Sulfuricurvum kujiense DSM 16994: one gene and its partner. The protein of the gene in region 1 interacts with the protein of each later gene in a pairwise test. Links are inferred from orthologs where the notes say so. Each region holds a gene or a part of one and is shown on either strand. Other genes may lie near its edges.

The links. The genes of interacting proteins can lie anywhere in the genome.
Region 2: the proteins of eno (region 1) and rpe interact in binary tests that used the Escherichia coli proteins (3 or more experiments, as listed by UniProt). The link is inferred for Sulfuricurvum kujiense DSM 16994 from one-to-one orthologs.

Annotation. Positions count from the first base shown.
Region 1 is NC_014762.1:42,372-48,073, forward strand. Bases 1,139-4,137 are described here. They hold eno (phosphopyruvate hydratase), read right to left. Parts: upstream 3,273-4,137; coding sequence 2,004-3,272; downstream 1,139-2,003. Other genes in these bases: SULKU_RS00215 (AMIN domain-containing protein), read right to left, coding at 1,139-1,703; SULKU_RS00220 (hypothetical protein), read right to left, coding at 1,717-2,004; recA (recombinase RecA), read right to left, coding at 3,269-4,137. Outside these bases: tRNA (adenosine(37)-N6)-threonylcarbamoyltransferase complex transferase subunit TsaD, read left to right, coding at 1-433; tpx (thiol peroxidase), read left to right, coding at 527-1,030; more of SULKU_RS00215, read right to left, coding at 1,089-1,138; more of recA, read right to left, coding at 4,138-4,306; SULKU_RS00235 (menaquinone biosynthesis family protein), read left to right, coding at 4,492-5,346; flagellar biosynthesis protein FliQ, read left to right, coding at 5,348-5,617. UniProt on the Escherichia coli protein: Catalyzes the reversible conversion of 2-phosphoglycerate (2-PG) into phosphoenolpyruvate (PEP). It is essential for the degradation of carbohydrates via glycolysis.
Region 2 is NC_014762.1:363,505-368,946, forward strand. The notes cover bases 948-3,686. They hold rpe (ribulose-phosphate 3-epimerase), read right to left. Parts: upstream 2,769-3,686; coding sequence 2,127-2,768; downstream 948-2,126. Other genes in these bases: SULKU_RS01880 (3'-5' exonuclease), read right to left, coding at 948-1,546; SULKU_RS01885 (phosphoribosylanthranilate isomerase), read right to left, coding at 1,543-2,130; SULKU_RS01895 (chemotaxis protein CheX), read right to left, coding at 2,835-3,686. In the rest of the region: accA (acetyl-CoA carboxylase carboxyl transferase subunit alpha), read left to right, coding at 1-702; more of SULKU_RS01880, read right to left, coding at 743-947; more of SULKU_RS01895, read right to left, coding at 3,687-4,229; SULKU_RS01900 (HDOD domain-containing protein), read right to left, coding at 4,213-5,022; rpmB (50S ribosomal protein L28), read left to right, coding at 5,184-5,372. UniProt on the Escherichia coli protein: Catalyzes the reversible epimerization of D-ribulose 5-phosphate to D-xylulose 5-phosphate.

The DNA of each region.
Region 1 (5,702 bases):
ACTAAGCGGCGATAGCAGCCGCTTTGCTTTCACGGTTCCCCTCTGGCAGTCACCTTTGATTGCCTTTAGTTATTCAGGGCTTAAAAATCAGGTTCGTCTGGCCGTTGAAGCCAACGATGAATCCGCTTATCCGGATATTGCGGCGGCTTTTCAAAAAACGGCTACGGATCATCTGATCCAAAAGCTCAAAAAGTATTTTAAATCCCGTCCGCCTGTCCGTTTCGCCATCGTCGGCGGCGCCAGTGCCAATCTTTACCTGAGAGAAAGAGTGAAGGACGTATTGCATCCCTACAAAGCCGAACTGCTTCTCTCCGAACTCAAATATTGTTCTGACAATGCCGCAATGATTGGACGCGCGGCAGTTGAGTCATTTCGAAACAATTTTGTAGTCGATTACAAAAAAATTGCCATAAATCCCCGCTGTAAGCTTTAATATACCTTAACTAGAAACATCTCTTCTATAATTCAGAGTCAAATTATCCGATTTAAGTACAATTTTCGTACCAAACAAAAACAGGAGCTTTAAATGGCAACAACAATGCTAAAAGGTAACGTCGTAAATCTTGCAGGAAACACAGTAAACGTAGGTGATAAAGCGCCTGCTGTAACGGTTGTCAATTCAAATGGTCTAGCTGACAAAGTAGTCGGCGGTGCATCAGGTAAAAAACAACTTATCGTTGTTGTTCCGTCACTTGATACGGCTGTATGTGCAACTGAAACACGTAACTTCAACAAACGTGCATCTGAAATCGAAGGTGTTGATTTGACAGTTGTCTCTATGGACCTTCCGTTTGCTGCAGGACGCTTTTGTTCAACAGAGGGGATTGAAAACCTTGTTGTAGCATCAGATTTCCGTAACAAAGATTTCGCAAACGCATACGGCGTATTGATCGCTGACGGTGCACTTGCAGGTGTAACATGCCGTGCTATTTTTGCGGTAAACGAAGAAGGAACTGTTATCTACAAAGAAATCGTACCTGAAATCACTGCTGAGCCTGAATACGAAGCTGCATTGGCTGCCGTAAAATAATTACTTTTCTCTCCCTTTGGAGAGAGCCTCTTCTTTCAAATCAAAAACTTTTCTCTTATCACTTACAAATTATAGTAATTAAACCGTTTTCTTTACTCAACGTATAAGCATAGTGTCCGTCTAGTGTAATCGTTGCTCGGGCAAATTTGCCGTGATTTCCTACCGATACATTCAGATAGGGAGCGGCATTCAATGTCTTTTGATCGCTCTTAAAAGAGGCCTCGTGTTTAAAATCGAGGACTATGCTGTTCGGGTTGCTTAACGCAAAATGGCGGATTAGCGGATCAGAAGATTTAATCGTAAGCGATTTTCCCTTGGAATATAATTGAATAAAGCCGAAATTAGCCGCAGAAGAACTGTTTTTAGCCGTCAAATGGGGTGAAGATCCGCCCTGAGAAATGATAAGGGCCCTGTGCCAATCAATACTCTGGTCAATCTGAAGCTTTTTTTCTTCAATACTGCCGTCCAGATTTTGGACCGTAAAGGTAATTTCTTTTAATACGCGTGCCTGATCCGGGAAGGTATAACTCAACGTTCCCATTTGAGGACGTGCATCGGATATATTAGATGTTACCTTTTGTTTTTTGGCTTCATCACTGGCAAAAAAAGGATTTTCACGTGCGATTAGGTGGGAGAGTAATAAAAGCGAGAGAAAGAGTGAATATTTTTTCATAAATCCCCTGTTGCTATTGTGAATCAGCATCAAGCTCTTTAAGCTCAAAATACTGTTTTTGCAAAGCGGCATTTTCGGCTTTTAGCCGCTCAATATCTCCGCTGAGATAGTCTTGATACTCTTCGAGATCAAGCAGAACACTCAAAGAATTGTCTCCGAAAAAGATAAATCCCATGTAGATGCCTACGCTAAGCACAACACCTGCGGCGAGAAAGAATTTATACGTCTGTAGACCGAAATAACGCTCAGTCAGACTCTCCTTCTCCTCGTGAAACAGGTGTTGTTGGCTTTCTTGGTGCATTAGTTAAAGAGAGAGCTCCCTAAATATTCACCGTACATCACTTCGGTTTCGATTTCAAGCAAACGGTTGTATTTTGCCGTACGCTCACCGCGTGCGGTTGAACCGGTTTTAATTTCACCGCAGTTTAGGGCAACGGCAAAATCGGCGATAAACGCATCTTCACTCTCCCCTGAACGGTGAGACATGACACATTTATACCCGTTACGTTGTGCAAGACGAACCGTCAGCATCGTTTCAGAAACCGATCCGATTTGATTCGGTTTGATCAAAATTGCGTTAGCGATCCCTTTTTCAATCCCTTCAGCCAAAATGCTGGCATTGGTTACGAATAGGTCATCACCCACAAGCTGCACTTTATTGCCCAATTTCTCAGTTAACAGCTTCCATCCGTCCCAGTCGTCTTCACTCAAGCCGTCTTCGATGGATACAATCGGGTATTTTGAGCATAGGTCAACATAGTAATCAACCAATTGCGCAGAGGTAACGGTTCGATTCTCTGAATCTAGGCGGTATCCGCCTTCGGTAACAAGCTCAGATGCCGCAACGTCGAGGGCGATAGCGATTTGTTCACCCGCTTTGTATCCTGCTTTGGCAATCGCTTCCATGATAACTTGAATCGGCTCTTCATTAGAACTTAAATCCGGTGCAAAACCGCCCTCATCTCCAAGTGCCGTATTGGCTCCGCGATTTTTTAGGATGGTTTTTAAATTGTGATACACTTCAGACGATGCACGAAGCCCTTCCGAAAAATCGTCAAAACCGATCGGCATAATCATGTACTCTTGAAAATCAACGCTGTTATCGGCGTGGCTGCCGCCGTTGATAATGTTTAGCATCGGAACCGGCAAGACCATCGCATTGGCACCGCCGAGGTAGCGATAAAGCGGGATTCCGAGACTTTTAGCCGCCGCACGGGCAACCGCCATCGAAACGCCTAAAACAGCATTCGCACCAAGGTTGCCGTAATTTTCCGTTCCGTCCAGCTCTTTCATTGCCGCATCAACCATTGCCTGATTAAACGGGCTTAATCCCATAATGGCATCGGCGATCTGGCTATTGACGTTCTCAACCGCTTTAAGAACCCCTTTCCCCATATAACGCGCATCACCGTCGCGCAATTCGAGGGCTTCACGTTTACCGGTACTGGCACCGCTTGGAACGACTGCGCTTTCACGTGTTCCGTCACTTAACTGCACTGTTGCTTTTACGGTTGGATTGCCGCGAGAATCCATAACCTCGATCGCGCTTACTTCATCAATAAAAATCATTCATCTACCTCACTTATATCAGATTCATCCATAGCTATGATGCCGGAAACACCCATAGCCGATTTAATTTTTTCTTCGACTTTGCGAGCCAATTCCGGCTCGTCTTTGAACTTTTGTTTGACGTTTTCACGACCTTGTCCGAGTTTTACGTCCTCGAAACTAAACCATGCGCCGCTTTTGTCAATGATATCGAGTTTGACACCGTAATCGACAAGCTCCCCCTCTTTCGAGATACCTTCACCGAACATGATATCAAATTCTGCTTGACGAAACGGCGGGGCCACTTTATTTTTAATCACTTTTGCTTTTACGCGGTTCCCGATTTGGCTCTCCCCTTGTTTGAGAGTTGCAATTTTACGGACATCGATACGAACCGATGCATAGAATTTTAGTGCATTCCCCCCGGTTGTCGTCTCCGGTGAGCCGTATCCCATTGTACCGATTTTCATACGGATTTGGTTGATGAAAATAATCGTACAATTCATTTTATGCATGATACCGGTGAGTTTACGCAGCGCTTTTGACATCAAACGCGCCTGAACGCCCACTTGCTGGTCATTCATCTCCCCTTCGATCTCCACTTTCGGCGTCAACGCGGCAACCGAGTCGATAACGATCAGATCCACCGCTCCGCTGCGGACGATCGTTTCAACGATATCGAGTGCCTGCTCGCCGTAATCGGGTTGAGAAACCAAGAGGTTTTCGACATCAACCCCTAGATTTTTAGCGTATCCGATATCGAGTGCGTGTTCCGCGTCGATAAAAGCACATACGCCGCCGTTTTTTTGGCATTCGGCTGTGATTTGAAGACTAAGCGTCGTTTTTCCCGAACTCTCAGGCCCGTAGATTTCGATAACACGCCCTTCCGGCACCCCGCCGATTCCAAGCGCCAAATCCAAACCGATCGATCCGGTACTGATTGAATTTATGGGTTCAATCTCTTTATCCCCTAAGCGCATCAACGTCCCTTTTCCGAACGTTTTATCGATTTGCTTCATCGCAAGTTCAAGCGATTTAAGTTTTTGTGGATCCATCATGCTGTGCTCTCCTGAGACTAATATGTTTAAAATTACGTCATAATATGACAAATTGAAATATATTCTAAAAATATGACAAATTGAAATATTAATAATTCGCATTCTGGAATAGAGATATTTTAGCGTTATTTGGTTAAAATTTAATTGATTTGCAGTTTTGAATAGGATTTTCAGTGAAAAAAATGGTGATAGCCCACTCCCCCGATGCCGACGATATTTTTATGTATTACGCCATTAAATTCGGGTGGGTCGGAAAAGAGAATACTGTTTTTGAAAATATTGCCTTAGATATTGAAACGCTCAATACAGAAGCCCTTAAAGGAACGTATGACATTACGGCTATCAGTTTCGGGCTCTATCCCCATATCCGCAGCGATTATGCCCTTTTGCGTACGGCGGTAAGTTTCGGTCAGGGGTACGGCCCAAAACTTATCCGAAAAAAAGAGACCGTTCTTAAAAAGCGGTTCAAAGTTGCTCTCAGCGGAAAATATACGACGAATGCATTACTGTTTCGGATTGTCTATCCCGATGCGAAAATAATCTATATGAATTTTTTGGAGATAGAGCAGGCGGTTTTGGACGGAGTCGTCGATGCCGGAGTCCTTATCCATGAATCTATTTTAGGATACGATGAGTCGCTTGAAGTCGAACGGGAACTGTGGGATGTATGGTGTGAACTCTCAGGCGGTGATCTGCCTCTGCCGCTCGGCGGTATGGCGATCCGCCGCTCATTGCCGCTGACCTCCGCTATCGAATATGAATCTGTTTTGACCAAAGCGGTACAAATCGCTCGTGATCACAAAGAGACCCTCTCCAAAATGCTGATGGAACGCAATCTTGTCCGTATCGATGCGCCGACACTGGAAAAATATCTCGAACTTTACGCCAATGACGAATCTATTACACTTAATGAAACCCAATACAAAGCGATCGAACTTTTATTTGATCTAGGATACAAACACGGGTTCTTTGACGCCAAAATCGATCCGAGGGACTTTATGCTCCCGCTCGAATACAACGAATTGAGGTACTCATAATATGGTTCAATCGGAATTGATCGGCTTAGGGATCGAAACGTTTAAAATCGCCCTCATTTTGTCCCTGCCGGCATTATTAGTCGGGATGTTTTTGGGTCTTGCGGTGAGTATTTTTCAAGCGACTACCCAAATCAATGAGATGACCCTCAGCTTTATCCCGAAAATCATCGGGATTGTTGTCGTCATTATCCTCACGATGCCGTGGATGATGAATGAGATGCAGGATTTTACGATCCGCATGTTTAATCTGATCCCTACCTTTATGCAGTAATGTTAATACGCCATCAGAACTCGTCCTGATGGCTACGTTAACACTGGGTTCGCTTCGGCAGCGAGCCCACGCACGCTTGCGTGCT
Region 2 (5,442 bases), 320 kb from region 1 along the record:
ATTCACGGAGATCGTCACTTTCGAGATGATCTCTCTATTATCTGCTATATCGGCACCATCGGTGATGAACGGGTTATGGTGATCGGTGAACAAAAAGGGCGCGGAACCAAAAATAAGCTCAAACGAAACTTCGGTATGCCTCATCCTGAAGGGTACCGCAAAGCACTTCGTGCGGCCAAAATGGCGGAAAAATTCAATATTCCTCTTCTGATGCTGATCGACACTCCGGGCGCCTATCCGGGTCTGGGTGCGGAAGAGCGTAACCAAAGCGAAGCGATTGCCCGAAATCTTCTCGAACTCTCAAACCTCAATACGATTACCGTATCGGTGGTCATCGGCGAGGGGGGAAGCGGAGGTGCTTTGGCGATCGGTGTAGCGGATCGCCTCGCTATGATGCGCTACTCCGTCTTCAGTGTTATCTCACCTGAGGGGTGTTCGGCAATTTTGTGGAATGACCCGACCAAAGTAGAAGCGGCAACGAAAGCGCTTAAAATCACCTCTGCCGACCTGAAAGAGCTTGATTTGATCGATGATATTATCGATGAGCCGCTGATCGGTGCACATCGTGATAAAGAGGGCTCCGCAAACGCCCTTAAATCATATTTTATGACTCAGGTCAATACACTTCGCAAGCTGAGTGATTCCGAGCGCCTTGATAAGCGTTACAACCGTCTTGTCGGTATGGGACGCTTCAGCGAATAATCAAATGCTGTTTCCGCATTAGAAAGCACGTATGCGTGCTTTATTTCACCGCTTCTTTTTCTTCCGTCTCTTTTTTCTCTTCTTTTTTCGGTTTCGGACGTTTCAGACGTTTCGCCTCTTTTGAAAATGCGATGAGCTCTTCGCTATTGGTTATGGAGGATGGGAGAAGATTGAGGACACGCTTGAGTAGTTTTGTCGTTGTCATGGCATCGGAGAGGGCGCGATGGTGAGTGGCTTCTTTGTAGAGCTCCAGTGCTGTGTTTAGATAGGCTAAACCGTATCGTTCAGACTCGATGGTTCTCTCCGCCAAATCAATCGTACATAAAGAGCGGTTGAGAAGTTTTGATAAACCGACACGCTCCATCATCGCCGATACAAAGTTGTAGTCAAATTTGGCATCATGTCCTACGAAAATTGCATCGCCGAGAAAAAGACGAAATTCGCGCATTACTTTGCTCATGGCCGGAGCTTTAAGGGTTTGCTCCGTTTTGATACCGGTAATCTCCTGAATCTGATCGGAGATATCGGTACAATAGACAAGACTCTCATAGGTATCGATTATTTTTCCGTTTTGCAGCTTAACCGCACCGATTTCGATAATCTGGTGGTGGGCGGGTTTTGAACCGTTTGATTCAACATCGACGATACAAAAGAGAGTATCTTTTACGGAAGTTATGGCGCTTTGAAAGCAATACATCTCCTCATGAAGAATGATGTTCATCCCCTGCGATTTGAGAAGCTCGAGCCTCAGATCGGCATCACTGCCCAAGAGGAGTTCAAATTCCTCTTTCGGGATACCGTTTTTAGACAAACGTGACAAAATTTTCGGGTCGAACAGCTTCACACTTTTGCCTTTTGGATAAACGTCTCTACCAGTTTATGGTCTTTTTTCCCATATGAGGCTTCGACACCGCTGCTGACATCGACACCGTAGAATCCGTACGGTTTAAGTGAAGCGACATTCTCGGGATCAAGCCCGCCTGCTAGGATGATTTTTGAACAATCGATCCCCTCAAACCATTCGATGTTAAGGCGTTTTCCGCTTCCTCCATACGCTTCACAGTACGCATCAATAAGGCGGTATTCATCAGTGTACGTTAGTATGTCTTCTTTTTTTTGAGCACGGATGACGCGAAGGGTCGGAAAATGGACATCGGAGAAAAAATCATCTTGAACATCGAAATGAATCTGGGCCAGTGTACATCCTGTGCTTAGGCAGACTGAGCGGATCACATCAGGGGTTTCATTGACAAAGAGTGCTACTTTTTCAACAAAAGGGGGAAGGGCGGCAATAACGGCTTTTGCATTTTCCGGGGCAATATAGCGCGGAGATTCGGGATAAAAGACAAATCCGAGTGCATCCGCTCCGGCATTGATCGCGAGGAGTGCATCCTCTATATTGGTAATACCGCAGATTTTAACTCTCATACGCGAAGGCTATCGATAGCGGTTTTATAATCATCTGCCCCGAACACGTAGCTACCGGCGACACAGATATCGACACCGGCTTCTTTGAGTACTGCAATGTTTGAACTGCCGACACCGCCGTCAATTTCAATCATGCATTCAGGATTGATACGGTCGCGTAAGGCTTTGAGCCGTTTGATTTTCTCTACAACGGTCGGGATGAATTTTTGTCCCCCGAAGCCAGGGTTAACCGACATCACCAAAACCATATCCAGATCACCTAAAAGATATTCGATGGCTTCGGCAGGGGTGTGCGGATTAAGAACGATTGCCGGCTTGATCCCGAGCGAGCGGATATGCTGAATAAGGCGGTGAGGATTTTTCTCCTCTTCGATATGAAAAGAGATATACTCCGGTTTCAAGGGTGCGAAAAGATCGACGAAAAAGGTATTGTTTTGTACCATTAGATGGATATCAAGGGGCTTGGTAGCTGCCTTCGCTATTGCGCTGACAACAACCGGTCCGATAGTGAGATTCGGGACAAAATGGCCGTCCATTACGTCAACATGCACCAAATCGCACCCTGCGTCACAAATGGCTCGGACATCACGGGCTAAATTGCCGAAGTCGGCAGAGAGGACACTGGGAGCAACGAGCATGGTGTACACCTTAACAAATATTTTTGTTATTTTAGCGAAAAAGATTTGCAGCTAGCTTTGAAAAATCTATCGTGTGAGGAAAAAGATAAAGCTGCTTCCTTCGAATCGCAAGTCGACCTGAACCCCTTTTCGGTTTTGGGCCATTTCCAAAAGCGAATCGACATCGGCATAGGTACGGGGAAGGGTGATATCGACGCGGTGTTTTTTCTCTCCCAAAAGGGCTTTGGCACGTCCTCCGATAATGTTGACAAATTCTGCTAAGGAATCCAAAATAGCCTCTTCATCATTGTTCTCTTCGCCGATAAGGAGTTCACATGCTTTCGTCGCAACTTTTTTGGGAAAAATAAGGATAATCATCCCGTCCAAATCTCCGTAAAAACCGATGGAACTGGCATATTGCTCTTTAGAATTTTTGATTTCCAAGGTCTGAATGTTCATGGACTCTTTTATGGCCTGTGCATTCGTCATCATCGCGATCGTAGATACGGTTGCGTCGATGAAACCGGGAAGTTCATGGATTAACGCTTTGGTCAGCGTTCGTGTACTTTTGGAAGAAGTACCGCTGCTTCCTCCTAGCTCTTGCAACAACTCTTTGTTTTTAAGGATATCTTCCATCTGATCAAAAAACATGATACCGGCATCTTCAAGATCGTTTTTAAACGATTGAGGGGTTTTTTCGAATGTCATCCCGACAAAACAGATGGATGCATTGTATTCTGCCGCCGATGAGGCAAGTTTAGTAAAAAAGTTCAACGCATGAACGTTCATCGAAACGACTTTGTACGCATCGAAAATAAAGAGGCGGAACCCGACGTTGAGGGAGTTGTTATGGTACGCGATGTTGAACGTATCGGTGATTCCGGCATCTAAAAAATTGGCAATGGTGTAAATGATCGCATTACCGGTGACACGTGTTGCTATTTTTTGGCCGAACAGCCCTAAATAGGTCTCTTCGATTATCGCATAATAGAGATCGGGATTTCGTTTTTTCTCTTCAAACTCTTTTTTGGTCTGGGCAATGACGGGGTTATGTCCGTAATCGAAAAGCTCAATCGCCATGGCTGAGCGCTGTGAAGCGTCTTCGTTGTACAATAATACGGTTTTAGATTCATTTTTATTGGTAGGGACAAAAAGCTCGGCTATTTTTTCAGTTCGGAACAATGAAAACGTGAGATTGCTGCCGTAAAATTTATTGATGGTCACAAATTTTGCGGAGTCGTAGTCGCACAAACCGACGGCTATGTGCTTATGGGAACGGATACTGTCCAAAAGACGGATGAAAACATCCAAGCCGTTTTTGTTAAAAAAGATCACTTTTTTCAGCGACACCAGAAGCATATCGATATTGAGCGCTTCGGTTGCATGAATATCATCGATAGTAAGGAAAGAAGGGGCGTTGTTGCCGTCCAAAAATCCCTGTGGATGAAAGATGGCAATCCTCCCTTTAACGGTCGCTCTCATCGTACTCCACCACCTGCATAAAAGATTCGTATATGTCCTGAACGAATTCGATTTGAAACTCGATAAATTCGTTCAGTCCCGCTTCGACATAAGCATTTTGGCTCAATTCATAAAAAAGGAGCAAATGCATCCATTTTGCCAATGTTTTTTCATTTTCTTCAAGGTTTTGATCCAAACCGGAAGATGCATGGACAATTCGACTGATCATCGGCGAAAGTTCCCATTTTTCGCCAATTTCCGTACAGATATTAAACAAGCTCATTTTGGTCAGCCGATAAAGGATCGTGTTGTAATCCAACGCTTTGACGCTTCGCAGCTGTGCCACTTCGCTTTTGTATTCTCCGAACAGTGCATCACATACGATGATACTAGCCGGCAAAAGGGTGATAGCGCTTTCGGTGTCATGATTGTGCAGGTTCAAGTGGGTGAGAATTTTGACCCATTTTCGGCTAAGGCTAGCCTGTAAATCATAAAACTCTTGCGAAGTGAGTTTAAAAAGTCCCCACTCTTTCGGGGCCAAGAGGGAGAGGAGGTAATTATATAAAATCTGCTGAGCGGTCGAGATTCCCAAAATAGTAAAGATCTGAGCCAGATCGCTTACTTCGTTACGAAATCCGTAGATAGGGCGGTTAACTAGGGTCTTGAGGTAAAATTTGAGAGCAGGGTCTTCTTCGGCACATTTGGCCGCTTTGGTCAAATCGCCTACACGCACGTAATCGAGTGTTTGTTTAACAACAAACGGAGCTGGCGGTATATTTTGTATGTAACTTGTAATTTGTTCTTGAGTAACCACGTCTCACAGCATCCGATCTTAATTATTTTTTCAAATTCCGCTAATTGTAATCGTGATTTGATTAAACGAGCCTTTGATAAAGGATTAAACCGTTGCTTAAGGTAAACTTTGGGTTTACTGCGATAGAATTCGCAACCTAAATTTACGCAAGGAGCCTCAAAATGGCAAGAAAATGTGCTATTAGTGGTAAAGGCCCAATGAGCGGGAACAACGTTTCTCACGCGAAAAATAGAACTAAGCGTCGTTTTTTACCAAACCTTCGTACTGTTCGCGTAACGCTTGAAGACGGTACTACCAAAAAACTTAAAATCGCTGCTTCTGAGCTTCGTACTCTTAAAAAAGATTCGTAATCTCTGCACGTAGTGCTCTCACGAGATCGGGTTTTCCCCGGTTTTCTTCTCTCTTCTTTAGCTTGTAATT